DNA from 2 places in the Flavobacterium humidisoli genome. Region 2 is predicted to be linked to the other one. Evidence: riboswitches for the same ligand, from Rfam matches in the RefSeq annotation. Region 2 holds a riboswitch; the other holds the start of a gene.
The links. Region 2 has a riboswitch for cobalamin ahead of M0M44_RS15850 (TonB-dependent receptor). Riboswitches for the same ligand answer to the same signal wherever they lie in the genome.
Positions count from the first base shown of each region.

Region 1: linked by a shared signal. The riboswitch ahead of M0M44_RS00475 (TonB-dependent receptor plug domain-containing protein) and the one ahead of M0M44_RS15850 (TonB-dependent receptor) in region 2 are both predicted to bind cobalamin.

Region 1 covers NZ_CP096829.1:85,250-93,449, reverse strand. The annotation lists gene M0M44_RS00480 (YncE family protein) at 1-506, opposite strand, end outside; gene M0M44_RS00475 (TonB-dependent receptor plug domain-containing protein) at 510-2,363, opposite strand; cobalamin riboswitch at 2,391-2,599, opposite strand; gene cobC (alpha-ribazole phosphatase) at 2,665-3,198, opposite strand; gene M0M44_RS00465 (adenosylcobinamide-GDP ribazoletransferase) at 3,183-3,980, opposite strand; gene cobT (nicotinate-nucleotide--dimethylbenzimidazole phosphoribosyltransferase) at 4,161-5,840, opposite strand; gene cobU (bifunctional adenosylcobinamide kinase/adenosylcobinamide-phosphate guanylyltransferase) at 6,000-6,506, opposite strand; gene M0M44_RS00450 (C1orf53 family protein) at 6,593-6,955, opposite strand; gene M0M44_RS00445 (ABC transporter substrate-binding protein) at 7,050-8,192, shown strand; gene M0M44_RS00440 (iron chelate uptake ABC transporter family permease subunit) at 8,194-8,200, shown strand, end outside.
Region 2 covers NZ_CP096829.1:3,687,087-3,695,286, reverse strand. The annotation lists gene M0M44_RS15865 (DUF5074 domain-containing protein) at 1-696, opposite strand, end outside; gene M0M44_RS15860 (cell surface protein) at 722-1,918, opposite strand; gene M0M44_RS15855 (YncE family protein) at 1,922-3,067, opposite strand; gene M0M44_RS15850 (TonB-dependent receptor) at 3,064-5,112, opposite strand; cobalamin riboswitch at 5,228-5,430, opposite strand; gene M0M44_RS15845 (YybH family protein) at 5,478-6,389, opposite strand; gene M0M44_RS15840 (hypothetical protein) at 6,719-7,312, shown strand; gene M0M44_RS15835 (GNAT family N-acetyltransferase) at 7,438-7,923, shown strand; gene M0M44_RS15830 (MarR family winged helix-turn-helix transcriptional regulator) at 7,926-8,200, shown strand, end outside.

The DNA.
Region 1 (8,200 bases), 2.0 Mb from region 2:
ATTCTATTTCCAGTTGTGTTTAATGCAATTTTAGATTCAACAACGTTTGTAGCCAAATTAATTACCGCAATGTAATCGTCTGTACTTCCTGTTTCAGCGCTGTATGAATTTGCATTTGTTACGTAAGCTTTTCCGTCTTTTATCACTCCATATCTAGGATTAACCAAGCCACTGTCAACTTTTGCAATTAATTTGAAAGTATAACGGTTTACGATGTTTATTACATTTGAACCTCCTGCAATAATATATGCTTTGTCTCCTTCGAAAAAGATATTCTGAACAAATTTTCCAAGTACATCAGATCCATTTTCGGCTTTGTAAGCATCTTTTGTAAATATGCTAAAATCATTACTAGAGAATGAAACAGTTCCTGCATCTGAGCTTCCTTCATTTAAAATGAAAAAACCATTGTCGTAAGCACCTTTTGGGGCATCGTCATCATCACTTGAACAAGAAGCGAATAACGAAATACTTAACGCTATTAAAAGTAATTTACTAAACTTCATATATTAAAATTTTAAGGTTATATACATATTGAAATTGCGACCTGGCATTGGTCTGTTTTCCAGACTTTCGTAATCTTTATTAAAAAGATTTAAAACTTGAAAACCTACTTTGAAAGAATCTAAAAATTTAAGATCATAATCGATTCCGATATTTGAAATCGTATAATCGTTAATAATTTCGTCAGGATTATTATCGGCTCTCGTGTAAACAAATCCGTTATAAAGAATTTGATAATAAGCACTTAATTTATTTCTAGAATAGGAGACAGATCCTGTAGCTTTATTAAACGGCACAAAAAACAATTGATTTTTAGTTTTTTCATCTTGCGAAACCGTATAAGCATAAGTAGCATTTGCTGCGAAACTGTTTTTGCCATAACTTTTTTTCCAAGCCAGCATAGTTTCTGTTCCGTAACTGTTTACTTTATCTTGATTCTGAGGGGTCCAAATGCCATTTGCTCCAGGAACCCATTGCAGCATGTCGGTAATTTTCATGTAGTAGAAATTCTGTGTCCAAGACCAATTTTTGAATGTAAAAACGTTGCCAATTTCCCCTTGGTAAGAGTTTTCAGGTTTTAAATTAGGATTTCCTCCTTGGTCCCAATACAAATCATTGTAGGTCGGAATTCTAAAATTTCGTGATACATTAAGTTTTAAATTGTACCAATCATTGAATTTATAAGAAGATCCGAGATTGAATAAAACAGGAGATTTATAGTTATCCGTAAACTCTTTTCTAACCCCGAGTTCGTTTTTCCAATTGTCTCCAATATCTTGTCTAACCAATAAAGAAGCAGAGCTTATTTCGCGAATATGACTTCCAAAACTGGTTCCGTAACCATTTGTTCTGCTATAATCTACAATTCCGTTAAGATGTGTAGATTTGAATACATGATAATCGACATCGAGTTTGGTAATTAAGTTTTCAGTCTTTCCGTATGTATAATTTTTTGAAGAATTATCTTCAAAGTATTGATAGTTTTCGAAAATATAGGCTGTTTTAAAATTGGTTTTAAGCTTTCCGAAACTTCCATCATATTCCAGTAAGTTTCTGTTAAAACCGTTTATGTATTTACTTTTGGTTTCAGACTCTACTATTAAAGAAGTGTTACGGTCGGTGTTTGAACTCTGGCTGTATAGTTTTAAAATATGATTTTGGTTGAATTTATATCCAGCATTAGCGCTTAAGGTAATAATGTCATATTGTCCATTCTGATTCCATCGCTGTTCGCCTCTCCAAGTATATCGATTTAAGTATTTGTAATCGTTAGTCGAGCTATTTTTTGACATTCCAATTTGAGCACTCCATTTTTTGTTAGAAATAGAAGTTTTATAATTAATTCCAATCGTGTTAAAACTGCCGTAATCTAGTCTTAAATTATTCTCAAAACGATTAAAAAATAACAAATCGTTATTTAAGTGCACCGTTCCTCCAACAGCACCGCTTCCGTAAATAACACTTCCGCCACCCGCTTTTACGCTTATCGAATTATAATCGGAACCCGAAATGGTATTAAAATCGGTGCTTCCGTTCATTTGGGAATTGATATTAATTCCGTTCCAGATTACCGCTGTCTGAGAAGAAGTCGTACCTCTAAAAGAAACCGTAGAAAGCATTCCGCGTCCGTATTCTTTAAAATATAAAGTCGAATTAAAGTTTAATAAATCGGTAAGGAGCGCTTCATTTTTATTGATTATAGAATCATTTAGTTTTAAAACAGATTGCGAAACCGAGTAGTTTTTTAAGTTTTTATCTGAAACCAATACTTCTTTTAAACTGGTAATAGAATCGCTCTGCGCCGAAATAATCTGGCACATCACAAAAGAACAAAAAGCAAGAAGTCGTTTTATAGTCATAATTTCTTCGCTCTTTTTCCCGAGAGCTCGATAATTGTTACAAAGGCAGGTCTCCTGGCTTGCGTCTTGCTGTTTACCTTCCCATCACGCAAGGCGTGACAGTGGTGATGTAGTTACAGCAAGCATTCATTTTTTTTGAACTTAGCTTACAGTTGCGGGTACAGCTCAAGTATTTACTTGATTCCCTTTTAATGTGTTTTTAAATCAAAAACACAACCTTAATTTGCTGCAAAGATAAAGTTAAAAATATTGATTATTCAAATTTCTTTTCCATTTGATAGAAAATTATAAATAATTTGCACTAAAAATCGATTTTTATAACTTCTCCGAAATCAACTTTATTATTAAAAGCTTCTTTTAATGGAAGTGAATTCTGATGACACAAAATACTTCTTATAATTCCTGCATGGGCAACAATAACAATTGGCTGATTTATTTTTGAAATTTCATTAACTAAAAAATCACCAACTCTTTCATGTAATTCTACAAAAGATTCTCCATTTGAAACTTTGATATTTACAAAATCTTCCATCCACGGATTGAGTTCTTCAGACGGAATTTCGTTCCAGCTTTTCAATTCCCAATCACCAAAATTCATTTCTTTTAAACGTTCATCTTCGCGATAAGAAATGGTTTTGATGTTATCTTGAATATGTTTTGCTAAAATAACACAGCGCTTAAGTGGGCTAGAAAATATTATTGCTTCAGAAGGAAGTTCAGAAATGATTTTGCCGAAAACTTCATCAAATGGTACTGCAATATCGACGTCTGATTGTCCGTAACAGATTCCTTTTTCGCATACTGTTTCGGTATGACGGACTAGATAAATTTCCATAAAAATAAAATACTAAGGTAAAATACTACTTCGCAAACCTGTTGTGTAGCGCCAAGACAATCTCCTGTATAACCGTCAATCCATTTCTGAAAATATCGGGCTAAAAAATATCGAGTTATAAAAACAGGGATTATGGTCAGGAGAAATCTCCAATCAAAATAAGAGAATACAAGTAACGGAATTAAACCAAAAAAGAATGAGCCAAAAACTTCTTTCCAAGTATATTGTTTTGCAATAGGTTTACTTTTGCTTGAAGCATCTTCACGTGAATATTCGTGCGTAAAAATAATACTGATTGCCGCCAGACGACTCAAAGAATGAGCAGAAATAAATAAGAGAAAAATTTTAAAAACTGCCATCGAATCATAAACTTGAAATAACAAAATAGATTCTGAAAGCAATCTGAATTTTAATAAAAAAAGCAAAACCAATCCGATTGCTCCATAAGCACCAATGGCGCTGTCTTTCATAATCATTAAGATCTTTTCTTTCGTCCAGCCTCCGCCAAAACCATCACAAACATCGGCAAATCCGTCTTCGTGAAAGGCTCCGGTTGTTAATATAGAAGTAATAATTGCCAATATAACAGCTGTTTCTGTATAAAGAAATTGAGCAAATAGAGAATAAGCTATAAAAGAAATACTCCCAACAATCCAACCAATAAATGGGAAATATCTTGTGGCTTTATTTAGATAATCTGGATGATGAGTAATGTTTTTTGGACACGGAATTCTAGTGTAGAACATTAAACAGGTGAAGAAAATATGTAGTTCTTTTTTCATTTAGAGTGGGTTTTCATTTAGTATGTCATTTCAACGAAGTAGAAATCTTCGCAAGTAATTCCATTCTAAAAGAGGCTTAACTTTGTGGAGCTTCTAACGGAGATTTCTCCTTCGTCGAAATGACAAAAATGAGAATAAATCATAATGAAACATAATTATTTTTAGAAATTAAAATAATTACTATTTCCTACTTATCCCCGCGCTTTCAAAACTAGCCATTTCATTTAAAAAAGCTTCAGCCGATTTTAAAATAGGGAAAGCGACAGCACATCCAGTTCCTTCTCCCAGACGTAAATCGAGATTTAAAATAGGTTTTGCTTCTAAGTAATTTAGTAATTCTGAATGTGCTTTTTCAGCAGAGCAATGGCAAAAAACAGCATTTTGTTTGATGTTTGGATTTATTTTAAAAGCAATTAAATACGCAACAGTGCAAATAAAACCGTCAACCAAGATTAGCATTTTATTTTCAAAAGCAGTCAGCATTCCGCCAGCCATCTGAAGAATCTCAAAACCGCCGAAATAGGAAAGCTGTGACATTAATTCGGCTTGACCGGAATAATTGTCTAATGCTTTTTTGAGTAGATTTTGTTTTTGAAGCAGTTTTTCGTTTTCAACTCCAGTTCCTTTTCCGATACATTCTTGAATAGGAAAACCGGTTAAAAGACTCATTAAAATAGAAGCGGTTGATGTGTTTCCAATTCCCATTTCACCAAAACCAATACAGTTTGAACCCGATTTTGCAATATTTTCGACAATCGATTTTCCTTTTTCAAAACACAATTGGACTTCAGATTCACTCATTGCGGGAACATGCAGAAAAGACTGTGTTCCTTTTGCAATTTTTGCATCGATTAATTTTGCATTGGTTGGAAAATCATAATTAACGCCCGAATCTACAATTGACAATTCGATATTATTCTGATTGCAAAAAACATTTATAGCGGCACCGCCATCCAGAAAATTATTGACCATTTGTCGTGTAACATCTTGCGGATAATCACTTACGCCATGATTTGCAATTCCGTGGTCTCCTGCAAAAACGACAATATTTGGTTTTGTAATTTTTGGATTTAAAGTTTCAAAAACCGTTGCCATTTGAAAGGCTAAAGATTCTAACGTTCCTAAAGAACCAACAGGTTTTGTTTTTGAATCTATTTTTTCTTGTAAAAGAGTATTGAAATCGGATTTGTTTTGTATTTCGTTTTCTGATTTCCAATCAAAATCTGGAACATTTATTTGATGAATTTCTTTGATTTCAGTACAGATAGGCGCTTCCGATTTTTGTTTCCAATGCAATTGTTGCAGCATGGGCTGATTGTTGTAATTGGTGGCTGGTTTTCCGATGCAGAAATATCCCAGAGGTTCTATATTTTCGGGTAAATCAAGGATTTTTTTAAACTGATAATAATTGAGAATCGAGACCCAACCCATTCCGTAACCTTGCTCTGTCAGCGAAAGCCAAATGTTTTGCGCAGCACAAACCGAACTGAATTTTACGGCTTCATTACTGCCAATTGTTCCAATTGTAAACTGATTGAGAACCGAACGGTCATAAGCAATAACAAGCCCGATTGGCGCTTCTTCGATTGCTTCGAGTTTTAGTGATCTGTATAGTTCTTTCTGTTCAGGATTGTCGGTTAGTTCTTCGGCTTTTTTATTGTAATCTAAAAAGAGTTTTTTAATAGACGTTTTAACCTCTTCTGACTTAATCAGAAAATATCTAGTAGCATCGGTCAATCCGACAGAAGGCGCCCAATGCCCAGCTTGTAAAGCTTTCTGGATTACTTCGTCTGGAACTTCATCGGTTGTAAAATGTCGTGTGTCTCGTCTGGATTTTAATATATTGTCTAAATTACTCATGTTATAAAATTACAATTTTTAAATTCCAAATTCCAAGCGTTAAGCACCAAAAAAGAAAATTCCAAATTCCAAAACTTGGCTAAGCTTTGGAATTTAGAATTTAAAACTTTGAATTTAGTTCCGATTTATTGGAATTTGGAATTTCTAAGTTGGCATTTTTTACTTGATTTTAACTGGAATTCCAGAAACCATGAGCACAACTTGATCAGAATTAGCGGCGAGAAATTGATTCATCCAGCCTTGAAGTTCAACAAATTTCCTCCCTATGTGAGTTTCTGCATGAACGCCCATTCCGATTTCGTTTGTTACAATAATGATATTGGCATTTTCATGTTTGGCAATGGCCAGAAATTCTTTTTTAGCTTCTTCTAAACTTAGCTCCACATCATTTTTAGTGTCGATAAAAAAATTAGTCAGCCAAAGCGTTACACAATCAATTAAGGCCGTTTTTCCAGAGAAATCAATTTCACTTAAGTATTTTTCTTTTTCAATATTAGTCCAATGTTCGTCTCTTTCCTGCTGATGACGATCAATTCGGTTTTGAAAATCTGCATCCCACTTTCGAGCAGTTGCTACATATAAAGGAGAGTCGGAAAGTTCTAAAGCTAGTTTCTGAGCATACCCGCTTTTTCCGGAACGCTCGCCGCCAGTTATTAAGTAAATCATTTTTATTGGTATAAGTTATGAGTTTTGTTTGGCAATTTATAAATTTAATCGCGAGCTATTCATTCATAACTCATAATTTATAACTCTTAATAAGGGCAATGTCGACAGTTGTTTCCGCAGCAAGTACCTCTTTTTAAGTGAAACCAAGCTTTAAAAACGTAATTGCCATTTTCGATATAATAGTCTATTCCTTCAATTAAATTGTCATTTTTTGGCAGTAGCATAGCCTTATTATTAAGAGCCTTTTTTGGAGTTACGGTTTCGACATAAGCATCAATTTTATCCTCGCAGGCTTCCTTAAAGCACACAGGACAAAGGCAATCGCCTGCGTCGGAAAGATTGAAAATAGGCGGATAATTATTACACCAGCACTTATTTTCGGGTGAAGTGTCTCCGCATGAAAAAGCGGTTTCACAACTGGAGCAGATTTTTGTTTTTGGTACATTCATCAAATAAAAGGCTATTTGTTTAAATTTGTACGAATAAAGGTAAACAAAAAAAATAGAAATTAATTTACCTTTGTGGCTACACAAAACATAAAATATGAAATATTTTTTCCATAAATTACCAGTCGTTTTTGTACTACTTATCCTAATCGGGTGTAAAAAGAATGAAGCGCAAGATGTTGTAAAATCTACTACTGCCAAAGAAAGTATCGAATTTGCTTCTGGACTTTCGATTGTGAAAAACGAAGGCTATTCAATTGTAAATGTGAGCAATCCGTGGCCAAATGCTAAGACGAAATTTACTTACATTTTAAAAGAAAAAGACGTACAAATTCCAGATAGTTTAAATAAATATATTGCTATAAAAGTTCCTCTAGAAAGCGTTGTTGTAACTTCAACTACCAATATTCCTTTTTTAGAAATGTTAGAAGTTGAGAATAAATTGGTCGGATTTCCACATACAGATTACATTTCTTCGGAAAAAACTAGAGCATTAATTGACAAAGGTTCTGTAAAAAACGTTGGACAGAATGAGAAACTGAACATCGAACAATTAATAGAATTGTCCCCAGATTTGATTGTTACGTTTGGTGTAGATAACAATAATCCGATGCTGGATAATCTTAAGAAAAGCGGTTTAAATGTTTTGATTCAAGGTGATTGGATGGAACAATCTCCACTAGGAAAAGCAGAATGGATTAAACTTTATGGCGCTTTATTCGGAAAGGAAGAAAAAGCAAAAGAATTGTTTGATAAAATTGTAGAAAGCTACAATCAGGCGAAAAAATTAGTTAGCGATAAACCAGCAACTTCAAAAGTGCTATACGGTTCTATGTACGAAGATGTTTGGTATGTTGCCAAAGGAAATAGTTGGGTAGCAGAGTTTATGAAAGATGCAAAAGCTAATTATTTATGGGCTGATTTAAAAGGAACTGGAAGCGAAGGTTTGTCTTTTGAAAAAGTTTTGGACAAAGGAAAAAATGCTAATGTTTGGATTGCTTCTGGATCTTTTAAAAGTTTAGATGAATTGCAAAAAGCAAATCCGCATTATGCTGAATTTGATGCTTTTAAAAACAAAAGTGTTTATAATTTTGAAGGTAAATTGGGAGCGACTGGCGGAACGGTTTATTACGAATTAGCGCCAAGCCGTCCAGATTTGGTTCTAAAAGATTACATTAAGATTTTTCATCCTGATTTATTGGCGAGCTACGAATTTACTTTTGCATCAAAACTGAATTAAATTGGCGA
Region 2 (8,200 bases):
AGGAGCAACTGGAGTAAAAGTCGTTGCAATATCAAACATTTCCATATTTGGATTAAAATTCCAGACATCCCAAGAACCATTCTGCAATTCGCGAGTAGAAGCTCCAACACCAGAATAATTATAACCTTCATCTACAGGATCTTTAACCCAGTATGACCAATATCCTACCATCCATCCTGACTGCCAGTGATCATCGGCATCAATGCCCGTATAAGAATCAAAATCGTATTCGCTAGTATTAATAAGACCATCGAAAGGATAATATGGATACATTTTATTTCCATCTTTATAAAGTCCGTTTGTGCCCGTTCCGTTCAAATCGAAACCAAATCCGCCAATTGCAGATCCATACTGAGTACCTTGTCTGAGTAAAGCAAAGAAACGTGGATCAGCTTTTGCAATAGCTTTAATCATGTCTTCTCCTGTTGCAGTTCCGTCCCATTTAAAACCCCAAACTAAGGCATCAGAAGTTTTACCGTCATTCCACTGCACCACAAATGCAGCCTGATTAACTCCACTTCCAACCCAAAATTGAATATCTGAAAAAGTGGTCGAATTGGCGCTTTTTGCCGTTACTTGCTTTTGCGTTACTGTTTTTGATTTAACATCATTTCTAGGAACGCCTTGAATTGTTATTTGCGCATTGGTTAGAAATGCAAAAAATAACAGGATTACTATAAAGTAATTTTTCCTCATAATTTATTAATTTTTAAATGTTGTGTTAATTAAGATGTAAATCGTAAGCGCCTGAAACTTCTGTAGAAACTTCTCCAAGCCAGCCTGCTTCCTGATTAATTGCCGTGTAAACTTTTACGAAATCAATTCCTGGAAGTTTGACATATTTTCCGTTTTTATCTACTGCCCAAGAAATGTCAATATTTGAAGCTTCATCGTTATTGGGTGCATTATCAGCGTAACCAAATTCAAAAGATTTGCCGACCCAATACGAACCTTCACCACTTTGATCGTAGAAATTATCTGCTATTTTGGTTCCTTTCAAAGTATAAGAAGCATCGGCAATCCAAAGCGGATAATAACTTTGGTTATGAAATACGTTTTGTACTTTATAACCCGATTGCCCAGCATTGTCCTGCCATTTAATATATTCTGTATCAAATTGCCAAAATTCATTTCCTGTCATAGGTTCCTTATTAACATCTGGTTTAAAATAAGTGATCTCGTAGTTTTTTATTGTAGTGCTTTTAAAGTATTCGCTTCCAGCAATTTCATACCATTCGTCGTCATCTGGTTTGCCGTTTTTATTTTTGTCATAAGCCACCATAATAATACCTGGCTCGCAAGATCCTGCGCGTGCTTCATTGGCTTCATTTCCCCAAAAAGCATTTCCTAAAATCTTAAAATCACGACCATCCCTATTCGGAATAGTATGATCGAAACCAAAAACTACATAACCGCCAAAACCGCCAAGCGAAATCATAGACGTATTTGAACCAACAATTGCTTTTTTCGCAGCAGCAATAATGTTGGCCTCTGTATTTCCCGTTACATATTGCGGAATTTCATTAGTAAACTGACCAACTGCAGGACGAAAATCAAGCACATTAGAAATATATCTGCTGTAAGTTCCAGTTTCTTTTATCACATTAATTGAAGAAGTGTAAATTTTTGATTCTCCATTAATTTCTACTTTTAAAGTCAGCGGATAATTTTTTTGAAAAGGGCTAATAAAATCTAAATCTGCATTTTCTGAAATAATAGAATCATTGATACTCCAAGTCAATTTTGCAGTAATTGGAAGAGCTGTTGCAATATTCAGCACTTTAAAGCGGTCAATTGTATACGATTCTTTCAGAATTTCTGCAGGAAGCAAATCTTCTTCATTGTCTTTATCGCAGGCAACAAATCCCAAAAAGAGAATTGAAAACAAAGCGATTTTGAAAAGTTTTTTGTTCAACATTTTTTAATTTTTAGTTATAAAAGCAATATGAGCGGGAATATTTCCAGCGGTTGTTTTCCATTTTAATTTTCCATCGGGCGTAAAACAGTAGATATAACCCGTTACTACATAGTTTTGAGCGTCGGTAATGTAGATTTCTTTGGTTTCTGGATTGACTTGAAGACCATACGGAATCATGATTTGCTTGTCGGTTCCGTCTGTAATAATTTGGTTTGTAATTACTTTTTTAGTTTTGGTATCTAAAATTCCGTAACTCACTTTATTTGTTCCCGTTAGATAACTCCAAGAAACACTATAGTAATACAATAAATCGTTAACGAGACAAGTTCCAGAAACCGGGATATCGAGTTGCATTTTCTTTTCATCTGTCTGCGTATCAATAATAAAAAGATTGGACGGTGTGTTGTAATAATCGCCTCGCGAACTCACATAAATATCGCCGCGACTGTCAATCTGCATGCTGTATAAATTGATTCCAACATCGATTTTTTTAATCTCTGTAAACGTTTCCAGATCAATTACAGAAACCGTTCTGTCATAATTTGGAACTCTATAACCGCCAGAATTGGCCACATACAATTTTCCGTTATGAACGACCATTTGTTCGGGCTGATAACCAACCGTTACTTTTCTTTTTATTTCTAATGAAGTGGTGTCAATTTCAGCCACAAAACCAATTTCGGCATTCGGATTTATGGCAACAGGCCCAGAGTACGAACTCACATACGCTTTGCCCTTATAAAAAGCAACATAACGGCAATTTGGAATGTCTATTTTTTTGATGCGTTTTGCCGTCCATTTTTCTAAAACTTCCACTTTGTTAGAACAATTAATGACCGCATAAACTTTATTTCCGTAGATTTTAATGTCATTTCCAACATCTCCCAATTCTTTTACAACCGAAGGATTTCGTTCTGAATATACATCTGTAGTGTAATTTCCTGTTCTGTAGTTAAAAACATCCAAACTCGCACGGTTCATTCCCATATTTCCTTCGTTTAGAAGATAAAAGCCTTCAATATTGCCATCGCTTCTTGGCGCAGCAACACTCACATCCGAAGAAAGAAATATGGTTTCGTCTTCTCTGCAGGAAACTAAAAAAACGGCAATACTTAAACTGAATACTATTTTTAAAATGCTCTTTTTCATAACTCAAAACTGATTATAAACTTGAATGTTCTTCCTGGCATCGGATAATTGTAAATCACTTCATACTGCTGGTTGAAAGCATTGTTGACTTCTATCGTTCCGTTCAATTTGTAATTCTTGAATGTGAAAGATTTTTGAACCGCCAAATCGTGTGTATACCAAGGCTGAACTTCATTTACTTTAATGTTATTGACATTTCCGTTGTAGCGTTTTCCGACATAAATAAAACTGTAATTAAAATTCCAAGATTCATAACCAGCATTCAAAATTCCAGATCCGCTGTGCCAAGGCGTATACGGAATTTGATCTCCATAAGAAGACATCTCTAAACCAACAAACTTTGTAAAATCCTGACTTTGAGAATACGTATAAGTCAAGTTTGCAGTTAGATTTACTTTCTCAATATGAGTTACCATATTCAGCACCGTTTCGATTCCTTTTCCTTTTACCTGCCCGATATTGGTCATCATCCAACGGAACAGATTTCCTGTTGGAGCAGCAATAATTTTATCTTTTGTATTGGTATAATAAGCATCTGCCTGAAAAGAAAATTTATCAAAAAAGCTTTCCCTTACGGGGAAATTATACGTAAAACCAACATCGTACTGATTCATATATTCTGGCCTCAAAGTGCTCGAACCTATCATTGTATAATACAGATCATTGAAAGTTGGCATTCTGAAAATTCGTTTAGCGAAAGCTCTTAAATTGAAATCGTATTTCTTAAACGGCGTATAACCTAGAAATATAGCGGGAGTAAATTCGGTTTTGTTGGGTGCTTTGGCATTGTACTTCACTTCTTCGATAACGCGAGTTGCGAGTACATTTCCTAAAATTTTAAAACCTTCATATCGATAAGAAGTCGCAAGAGAAACTAGTGCAGTATAACGGTGCGGAAAAGAAAATTGTGTCTGAATGCCTCTTCTAGTTGCATTTAGCTTATTGTATTGAAAATCGGTTGATAGCGAAACATCCCAAGTGGGTAAAATGCTGTACATATTGACCGCAGAAAAATAGGCTTCTTGCTGATAATAGCTATCATTAGATTGCACGCCTTCCGTTACCGTTTCTCCTAAAACATTGGTAGTATCTCGTGCAATATAATGGGTGTAATCATAAGCAAATTTGCCTTTTAGCTGAAATTTATACTTTTCAGAAACGTCTTTCATTAAGGAAGCTTGAGAGAAAAAATTCTTGTCAAATTGACGAAAACCATCTCGAAACTTATTTTCTACAATGGCACCAGGAGCGCCTCTTTCAGAATCGTAATAATACACTTTGGCGTCCCAAGTTCCTTTATTTATTTTTCCGAACAAACCCGATTCAAATCGAAAGGCTTCAATATCGCTGTTCCATCGCGTTGCTGTGGTATCGTATGCAATGCTACCGTCTTGATTTTTTCTTTTATACCTAAATTTATACTGCCCGTTTGATTTGATGTATTCTGAGCTTACACTCAAGCTGACTTTATCGCTCAGTTTTTGTTCCCATCTAAAAGAAGGATCATGATAATCAATAGACATTGTTTTGTAACGAACCAGAAGATTTGTTTTCTTATTGCCCGAAAAAGCAGGTCGTTTGGTTCGCAAATAAATCGCAGAAGCAGAAGCAAAATCTTTAGCCGACTGAAAAATTTCACTTTTCTGACCGTTATACATCGTCAAAGATTCCATGTCGTCAAGCGAATATTTTCCTAGATTGGTTACGCCATTTTGCGCATTTCCAAGCTGAATTCCGTCGTAAAAAACACCAACATGATGCGTTCCCATATTACGAACGTCAACCGTTTTAAGTCCGCCAACTCCGCCATAATCTTTAATTTGGGTTCCTGCAAAATAACGAAGCGCATCTGCGACATTGTGAGTCGCCAAATTCTCGAGCAGAACGCCCAAAAGACTTTGTACGGGAATCACTTCCTGATATGGTTTTCCTTTTAAAACCACTTCTTTTAAAACCCGTGAACTATCAGTCACTGCTTGAGAATGAAGCAAAAAAGGAACAAGTACTAAAAAAATAGAAAATAAAGTTTTCTTCAAATTATACATCACGATTTTATTAAATAAACTTTACGTGATGCAGTAATTATAAAAACATAGAAATAGGCCAACTATCCTAAATAGCAGGTCATTATCTTGTCATCAACTTCATACCACGAAAGTTTTAAACTATGTGATCGTGGCAGGTCTCCTGACTTATTCCATCTTTAAACGGCCTTCTCATCCGAAACAACGAACAATGGCATTAGTAATGTTTAAAGACTCAAATAGAACTTACAGTAGCGGGTCTGTTCAGGATTTGCACCTGATTCCCTTTTAACTGTTTTTTCTGAATTGAAAAAACAGACCAAAATCAGCCACAAAGATATAACTCAGGTATGGTGTCTGCAAGTTACCTGTCTGTTTTTTAATTTTTAATCATGATTTACTATTTGGCGAAAAAGCAGCAACTCTCCATTACTGCCTTTTTTCCAGACATTTATGCTTTTTCCTTTTACATTACCACTGTTTTCTCCATCGCGCCAATCAACGCTGTAGAAACCAAATTCTACAATGGCTTTTTGTGCATAAATAATATTTGAAGTTTCAATCGAAATTTGTTCGATATGTAGTGTGCCAGGTTTTTCATGCGCTGTAAAATAATCCGTAATTTCTTTTTCACCCGAAAGAATCGGAGTATAATATGTTAAATACATCGCATCTGGCATAAACATTTTGGCATGCTCTGCTCCTTGCCTATTCTGAACCATCTCTTTAATGGCTTTATTTCTTTCTTTTACCTCCAAAGTTAATTTGTCAGTCGGCATATATTTTTTAGTCTTTGGAATTTCAATATCGTTTATATCTGGAATATTTTTATCATCAAAATAACTTGAAGAACCCCAGATTTCTGCAGCAATTGTTGGAGGGACACTTTTTTTTGAAGGCTTTTTCCATAAAACGGAATATTTTCCAATATAAGAAAACGCTTTCTGCTCATTTAGATTTAAATCTTCCTTAAAAGTTCCAATTTCTAAAACATAGTTTCCAAAATCCTGTAACTCTAAAATTGTTTTTTGATATGAAGTAACTTTTGCCTGTTTCAACCATTGTTTGTAAAAGTCCCTAATCGCTTTTCTGCCCACTCGCTGTCTGCTATGCTCGGGCATAAATAGGGTTTGATCTGTATAAGCTTTTGCTAAATCGTCTTGATTTCCTTTTGTAAAAGCAATTGCAAACGAGACATTATAATCTTCAATCTGCTTTTTAATACTCGAATTTGTGCTGTTTTCCTGAGCAAAACCAACGGATGCAAAAAGGAAAAAGATAAAACTTAACCTGTTCATACCAGAAATATTTTATTGAACAATAAATATACAAAATATTAATATTCAATATTTTACAATAAAAAAAATATAAAAACAGGATTTTAAATCAATCGTTGAGAATATTTTTCATTCCATTATATAAGAAAGAATCTTAAAAACTTCACGAGAATATAGAGATAATTCAGTTGCAGCAGAAAACACTTAAATTTTGCTTACAAAGAAGTTAATTTTTCGACAAATAATTCATAACAAGACAATATTTGGTTTCATAAAATGTTTATATATAAAAGATTATGATGCATCTAATTTTTTAAATCAATACCACTCAAGATTAATAGTATAAAAACATGAAAAAAATATTTTTGATAATTGCCTTTGCTTCCTTTTCATTGCACAGTTTTGCTCAGGAACTTGATAATAAATTCAAATCGATTCCAGCAAAAAAATCTCCTGTAAAAGAAGTTATCCCTCCAAAAGAAGAAGCTCCAAAAGAAAACCCGCCAGCGCCTATTGAGAAACCTGCACCGCTTCAGGTTAATCCTGACGAGTTATTTAAAAACACTAATCTTTATAAGCCAGAAGCAAATGTTGAAGGAATATTTTATAGAAGAAATCAGTTTTTAGGTAATTTCAATACAACAGCCGTTACTTCGACCATTATGTATCGTGATGCTGCTTTTGTAGACGGCGATAAAGTAAAAGTATATTTAAATGATCAAGTAATTGAGCCTGAAGTTTTCTTAAATGGCGATTTTAAAAGTGTTAAGATCAACTTAGTAAAAGGAATCAACAAAATTGACATTGAGGCTTTAAACGAAGGTTTTGCTTCTCCAAATACAGCCGAATTTAAAGTTTATGACGATAAAGGCCAAGTTATTTCGTCAAGCGAATGGAATGTTGGTACGGGATACAAAGCTGTTATTGTATTAGTTAAAGAATAAAACTTTCTAACAAAAATCGTTTGAAATCATAAAAAACATTTAAAACTGCTGGTTTCAGCAGTTTTTTTGTTGCATATGTGTAGTTAACTACGTAGTTTTGTACAGATATTTAATTTACCATACAAATGCAAATTCAGCCTATACAAAATAAGTACGAAAATGAAATCGTAGATTTGATTTTACACATTCAGCAAAAAGAATTTAATGTTCCTGTCACTTTAGAAGATCAGCCTGATTTATTGGACATTGAGAACTTTTACTATAAACCAGGCGGGATTTTTCTGGGTGCTTTTATAGACGAGAAATTGGTTGGCACAATTGCTTTGGTAAAATTCAATTCTGAAGCTGGAGCCATCAGAAAAATGTTCGTGAAGAAAGAATATAGAGGTAAAGAATTCCAAATCGCTCAACAATTATTAGAGCAACTAATTGCGTACAGCAAAGAAAAAGGAATTAAAGACTTATATTTAGGAACGGTTTCTTTATTGCAGGCGGCTTTGCGTTTTTACGAAAAGAATAATTTTGTAACGATCGAAAAAGAAGCGCTTCCAACTGATTTTCCTTTAATGAAACCCGATAATGTTTTTTGTCATTTAAAACTAAATCAATAAAAATGAATATAATTGACGAGATTGGAATATTGGCCATATCAACGCGGTTGCAGCGTCTGAGCGAACAGTTGCGCAAAGACGGTGCCTTAATTTATAAGTCTTTCGATATTGATTTTGAACCGAAATGGTTTCCTGTAATTTATACGCTGCACATTAAAGAAATGCTTAGTGTTGTAGAAATTGCCAACGAAATTGGCTATAGCCATCCGTCAACTATAAGTTTATTAAAGGAATTAGAAAAACAAAAACTTATCAGTTCTAAAAAAGACAAATTAGA